3 regions of the Endozoicomonas sp. 8E genome follow, and region 2 is predicted to be linked to each of the others. Evidence: predicted binding sites of a transcription regulator. Region 2 holds the regulator's gene; each other region holds the start of a gene.
What was found. Region 2 encodes FNR, which switches genes on or off when oxygen is low (the NO sensors DNR and NnrR bind a similar motif). Its sites were predicted from a motif close to TTGATNTANATCAA; they were not measured.
Positions count from the first base shown of each region.

Region 1: P6910_RS12950 (cytochrome ubiquinol oxidase subunit I) is a predicted target of FNR. The motif match lies at 1,427-1,440, and genes of this name have one in related genera.
Region 3: nagE (N-acetylglucosamine-specific PTS transporter subunit IIBC) is a predicted target of FNR. The motif match lies at 1,123-1,136, and genes of this name have one in related genera.

Region 1 is NZ_CP120717.1:3,922,291-3,924,567, reverse strand. Features, by position in the region: gene P6910_RS12950 (cytochrome ubiquinol oxidase subunit I) at 1-1,171, opposite strand, end outside; gene P6910_RS12945 (hypothetical protein) at 1,667-2,277, opposite strand, start outside.
Region 2 is NZ_CP120717.1:2,610,192-2,612,468, forward strand. Features, by position in the region: gene P6910_RS08805 (adenine phosphoribosyltransferase) at 1-504, opposite strand, end outside; gene fnr (fumarate/nitrate reduction transcriptional regulator Fnr) at 539-1,297, opposite strand; gene P6910_RS08815 (hypothetical protein) at 1,615-2,277, shown strand, end outside.
Region 3 is NZ_CP120717.1:2,075,071-2,077,347, forward strand. Features, by position in the region: gene hemA (5-aminolevulinate synthase) at 1-452, shown strand, start outside; gene P6910_RS07640 (YgjV family protein) at 478-993, shown strand; gene nagE (N-acetylglucosamine-specific PTS transporter subunit IIBC) at 1,309-2,277, shown strand, end outside.

The DNA.
Region 1 (2,277 bases), 1.3 Mb from region 2:
AGAAGAACAGTGGCCACACGGTCGGAATAGCCTCTTCTGCAGCCTGCCGAACCATTTGGGGTGTCGCGCTTGGAATGTCGTCGGTATAGCGGCTGAGCAGCAAGCCATAGCCCAGGTCATCCACGACTTTATCAAACTCGCGACGGTTGTCAGGTGTATCTTCACCATTTTTCAGCTTTTCAAGCAATTCGTAAGCTTTGATACCATTGTTGATTCTCTGAATCTTGTCGTCGACCAGATCTTTGATACCCAGCACTTCTGTGTCTGTTGAGCGGGTCGCGATAATGCCCATGACGTAGGGGATTTTGATCGCATAATCTGTTCTCTGTTCTTCCTGGTTGGGAAGTCCAAAAACAGTAAAAGCGGCCGGTGCAGGTTCAGTGTCCCACTCGGCCTCGATCGCTGCCAGCTTGACTTGCTGTACGTCACCCAGTTCATAACCGGATTCATCGCCAAGCAGAAGCGTAGAGAGGATGGATGCCAGACCAAAGCCTGCGGCTACCGCAAATGAACGACGAGCGAAACCTATATCACGGCCTTTAAGCATGTACCACGCGCTGATAGACAGTACAAAGATGGCACCTGTTGTATAACCGGCAGATACCGTATGAATAAATTTCACCTGGGCTACAGGGTTCAGAATCAGGTCAGCAAAATTGGTCATTTCCATGCGCATGGTTTCATAATTGAACTCTGCACCTACCGGGTTCTGCATCCAGGCGTTGGCAATCAGTATCCACATGGCCGAAAGGTTGGTACCTATAGCCATGAGCCAGGTACAAGCCAGATGCTGAACCTTACTGAGTCGGTCCCAGCCGAAGAAGAACATGCCGACAAACGTTGACTCGAGGAAGAAGGCCATCAAGGCTTCAATGGCCAGTGGAGCACCAAAAATGTCACCGACATAATGGGAGTAGTATGACCAGTTGGTTCCGAACTGAAATTCCATGGTCAGACCGGTAGCAACACCGAGTGCAAAGTTAATACCGAACAATTTTCCCCAGAATTTGGTCATATCCCGATAGACCTGTTTGCCGGTCATAACATAAACCGACTCCATGATCGCCAGAATAAAGGTCATGCCCAGGGTCAGCGGAACAAAGAGGAAGTGATAGAGTGCTGTCATCGCGAACTGGAATCGCGATAGGTCGATGATTTCTTCTGTAATCATGGTGCTCCTCGTTAATGACAGTGTTAAATCAAATCCGTACTGGAAATCAGAAAATGCGTGCTGCCACAGAGGTCCTTCATGCTGCAGTTACCGCGCATTTCGTACAATAGATACATGCTAAATGCATGTTTATAGCCGGTGCGCCAGTATATACGAGTCTTAGATGGGTCTGGATCAATCTATGGCTGGTTAATCAGATTTGTGGACATGTTACTCGGATTTGTTACATATATGAACTACAGTAAGATGCAAAGTTTGATCTTCATCAAAAATGTTTTAAATACCTCGTTCTTCAGATGTTTTTTAGGGATATAAGTGCTTGATGCGTGAAAATAAAGGATAAATAACTGTGTAAATACGAAACATTTCGGTTGTAAAGTGGGTTTTTGGCCATAAGGAATACTGATATAGGTAATAACTGTCTATCAGTATTTCTGATCAGTATATAGAAAATATTCGCCCGCTTGATCGTTGTCAGGTCGGGCGAGAGGTGTCTCAGCGATGAGTACTGACAGAGCTGTATTTGCTGATGATTTTATTGGCGTTATATAAGTCAATTTGCCATTTGTTCTTGGCAGGGGGGACTTCTATGGGCGAAATATTATCCAGTGAATAGCGAGCGCTCATAGGGCTCTCGAACTGGGCAATGAACTGTAATCTTTTCAAATCAGCCTGATAGGTTTGTACCAGGAAGTTAATGGTCCTCTCGCTCAGGGGAACGCGATAGTAACGGATCAGGTTCTGGGCCAGCTTCTCGGCACTGGCCGAGAGGTTTTTGTCAACATCTGCAGCCAGAGCTTCCCCCAGTGTTGCCTTGGTCTTGGCGCTCATGCCTGGTTCAAGAAAAGCCAGGCTGGAAGCGTTGGAGCTCTCGATAGCCCTCTGAATTTGTGGGTCATGAAGATGTATATAGGGGTCAAGAATAGTTGCCACCTCAATAGCCACTTCCCTGGCACGTGTTTCTGTCAGGTCTTTCTGAGTAGCTGCCACGGGAGAGTGGGTTCGATAGCTTTCTCGCCTCAAGCGGGATTCCTTTAGAAACGCTTCCAGACGGTTGGCAACTTCCATCCTGGTATCATCGTCCAGCTCAATACTCTGCTCCGAAA
Region 2 (2,277 bases):
AATTCCCGCTTCATTTAATGTCTTTGAACCACCAAGGTCCGGAAGATTAATAATGGCAGCCGCTTCCAGAATTTGTCCGCCCAGTTGTCTGACCAGTTGACCGGCCGCAAGCAAAGTGCCACCCGTGGCAATCAGGTCATCAACCAGAATGACCTTATCGCCTTTCTTAATAGTGTCTGCATGAACTTCAAGAGTTGCCTTGCCGTACTCAAGTTCATAATCCTGAGCGACAGTATTGTAGGGCAGTTTTCCCTTTTTTCTAAACAGGATCAGTGGTTTGCTCATGGCATATGACAATACAGAGCCCATCAGGAAGCCCCGGGCATCAAGAGCACCGATCCGGTCAAACTCAACATCCATATAGCGATGAATGAGGCTGTCCATGACCGACCGCCAGGCTTTGGGGTTCTCGAAAAGAGTGGTCACATCCCGAAACTGAATGCCGGGCTCTGGCCAGTCAGATACAGTTCTAATCTGTGCTTTCAGATAAGCTTCATCAACGATCATACCTTTCCCTTAATGTCCGTCCCTGGTGTGTTTATAAGGAGGAGATAATCTGTTCCAAATCGACAGACTTTCCACCCGCCAGAGAGCATAATTGAATCGGGTCTCGGATTTCAATTTCTTTGCCCACTGCGAAGATCAGACCGTTTTTCTGGAACCGGGTAAATACCCGACTAACGGTTTCTACAGCCAGTCCCAGGTAATTGCCCATTTCATTGCGGGACATGGACAGTCGGAATGATTGGGATGAGAAGCCTCTGCGACGGAAACGACTGGCCAGGTTGAGCAGGAAGGTCGCAGTTCTTTCATCGGCGTTTTTCTTGGACAATAGCATCATCATCTGCTGATCTTCACGAATCTTCTTACTCATCAGACGCATCATATGACGACGCAACTCCGGGAATCGATCGGATAGCGTTTCCAGCTGGTCAAAGGGGATCTCACAGATCATGGTGGTTTCCATAGCCTGAGCAGAGACCGGGTAGACGTCAGTATCGAGACCACTCAGGCCCAATATCTCACTAGGAAGATAGAAAGACGTAATCTGTTCCTCACCTTCATTGGTGGCGGTATAAGTCTTTATGGCCCCGGAGCGGACAGCGAAGACGCTGGTAAACGGGTCTCCTTCCAGGAACAGGTGTTCCCCCTTCTTGAGAGGGCGGCTTCGCTTGATGATGCGATCAAGCTGGTCAATGTCTTGTAGGTTCAATGCCAGAGGCAGGCAGAGGGAGCTAAGACTACAGTCCCTGCAGGCCACATGGCTAGGCTGTCGTACATTGGGCTTTGACGTCATTGAGTGGCCTCAAAGTCGTATTGGCGAAATCGCTGCCGATTCTATTGAAAATGCTACCAAAGTGTAAGTCTGTGCTTTCCGAGACTAAAGCGTAATTCCTTCATACTTAAGGTTTTTTCGGAAAATCCTTACTGGGTTGCGATAAGTCCGCACTAAAAAATGTTGTACTTGATCAGTCGGTTGGCACTTAAGTAATTGAGCTTGAACAGAAGGCTGTAAACGCTATCAATACCTATGATGCAAGAAAGATGTTCTTCACCGCCAATGTGCCGATAACTGTATTGAATACAATTTCGTAAATCAGGGAGATTTACGCTATGAGTCTGCTCAGCTCAGTGACAGGGATCCTGTTTACTCCAACCGTGCAAGAAGTTGCACCTCGAACCTTTGAGGAGCTCGTTGCTGCAGAGGATCTGACGTTCAATGATCTTTCGCCACAGGAAAAGCAAATCCTGATGGCCAGAAAGGGTGAGCTGACAATCGAGGAACTCAGAGCATTAAAGCTCGAAGAGACCGAGTGTGCTGAGCTTGAAGAGGCGCATCGTACCCGGCTTCAAAAAAGTGCGATCTGGGATGGCCGAAGAATTGCTGTCACGATAGCCAAGGGAACCGGGGTTCTGGCCGTCGGTGCTTTTGCCGCCGGGGCAGCTTCTGTATCTGTGCCTGTTGCTGCCGGGCTGGCTGTATGTTCAGGGGTGGGCTACCTGTTTTATTTGCGGACCCATTCAGGCGAGCTGGAAACACGTTCAAAGCAACTGACTGATTTTGTCATTACCCATGCACAACCCCAGAGAATCATTCGCGAGCAGCTGGAGCTAAGAGAGTCTGAGCGTGCAGAGGCTCTGGATAGAAGGCTCCATGAGGCAGAAGAAGCGCTGAAGTTGGAGAGAAAACGAAAAGCAGACTTGGCCAGTCAGCTTTTCCCGGAAAAGCCGGATCTGGCTTCAGGGCAAGAACACTTTGAAGAGCTACAGAATCGA
Region 3 (2,277 bases), 540 kb from region 2:
GCAACCGAACCATTATCGACTTTATTCGCTCGTTTTCGTCCGGCTTTATCTTTACCACTTCATTGCCTCCAAGCATCGCCAAAGCCTGTTTAACCAGCATCAACCACTTGAAAGCCTCGGACTCTGAGCGCCAGAAGCTCAAGTTCAATACAGCGCTGTTGCGCGCGATTTTTGCGGAGTTGGGCATTCCCATCATGGGATGCTCAGAAACGCACATTTTGCCAGTCAAGATCGGCGACGCCCGGAAATGCAAACAAGCGGCTGATCTGCTGCTGAGCAAGCATGGGATTTACATTCAGTCGATCAACTCAGCAACCGTCGAGGTAGGCGCCAGGCGCTTCCGGATCAATGCAACACCCAATCACACCGAGACGCATATTCGTCACCTCGCTGAGGCAATCAAGAGCGTGTTCGTTGAGCTAGAAATCGATCAAACTGTTGCGCTTGGGTGAGCCAGAGTGAACAAGGGTTGTAAACATGGATAATTACACGCTTTCACAGATCCTGGTATCCATTGCTATTGTGTTTGACCTGTTGTCTTTCCAGTTCAAAACACGCAAACACGTGGTGTTGTGCCTGTTTATTGCGGGAGTGTTGATTGCGACGCACTTTTACTTACTCAATGCTTTCACAGCGGCCGTGGTTATGACGATTGCGTCAATACGCTATCTGACCAGTTACTTTTCGTCTCGGCCCGGGGTAAGAAACCTGTTTTTGATTATCAATGGTGTGACACTCTTTGTTACTTACGAGTCTTTCATCAGTCTCGTGGCTTTCGTCGGCTCCTGCCTGCAAACGATAGGCGCATTCAGTAAAGACGATCGTGAGATGAGACTGATCATGATGGTGGGGACGGTAGTTTGGTTGAGCCACAACGTTCTTGTCCTGTCCCCGATGGCCGTCGTCATGGAAGTGCTGTTCCTGCTAAGTAACATCGTGGCCTACCTGAGGTTCTACAACAAGAGCCCAATAGTGACAAAGTCCGAGTACTGAGCTTTACGTCTGTTTCATTCCAGCCAATGAACAGACATCTGGCTCCCATCGCTTGAGCGCCTCATTGAGGTTCTCTGTGTAGTGGCGTGTCATATATGACGACTGACGCCAAATGTTCCGTTTGCTTTTTTGCTCTGGGTCAATAACAGGTTAATCTCCTTACGAAACCTTCACAACACAGTTGAACTGGTACGTTGTGACCGGTTACATTTCGTCCCAAACCATTCGCTGCCTATCGACTGTCTGCCTGTTTGAGTTCCACGGGGTTTTGATTGAGGTTTGTGCGGTGACGTTAATATCTAAGGGGTAACTATTTTGAACATTCTTGGCTATATGCAGAGACTGGGTAAGGCATTGATGCTGCCGATTGCCACACTGCCTATTGCGGCAATCCTGCTGCGCCTGGGGCAGCCTGACCTGCTGGATATTGCCTTTGTCGCAGAAGCGGGTAACGCTATTTTCAGTAACCTGCCTTTGCTGTTTGCGATGGGTATTGCTGCCGGACTGTCAAAAGACGATGCCGGTGCAGCGGTGCTGGCGGGTGCAGTGGGCTATTTTGTCCTGACTGCTGGGGCCAAGACCATCAATGCCGATATTGATATGTCATTCTTTGGCGGCATTATTGCCGGTATTATTGCCGGTCATAGTTACAACCGTTTCCATGCGGTGGCACTGCCACCTTACCTGGCATTCTTCGGTGGCAAACGTCTGGTTCCGATCATGACCGGTCTGATTGCTCTGGCTGTTTCTGTAGCAGCAGGTTATGTATGGCCAGTCATTCAGTCTGTCATTGATGCATTTGCTAATGGTATCTCTGAGTCTGGCCCCATTGGACAGTTTGCCTATGGAGTGCTGAACCGTGGCCTGATTCCGGTAGGTCTGCACCATGTTGTGAATTCTGTTTTCTGGTTTGGCTTCGGTGAATTCACCAATGCTGCCGGTGAGGTAGTCACGGGCGATCTGCCTCGTTTCTTTGCCGGTGACCCCACTGCCGGTACTTTTATGGCGGGCTTCTATCCGGTTATGATGTTCGGTCTGCCTGCTGCAGCATTGGCTATGTACCTGGCGGCTCCTAAAGAAAACCGTGCTCGTGTAGGTGGTGTTCTGCTGTCTGTCGGTGCTACTGCTTTCCTGACCGGTGTAACTGAGCCTCTGGAGTTCATGTTCGTATTCCTGGCGCCGGGCCTCTATGCTGTTCACGCCGTTCTGACAGGTGTATCTCTGGTAGTCACTAATATGTTTGGTGTTCTGCATGGCTTTGGTTTCTCAGCGGGTGCGCTGGAT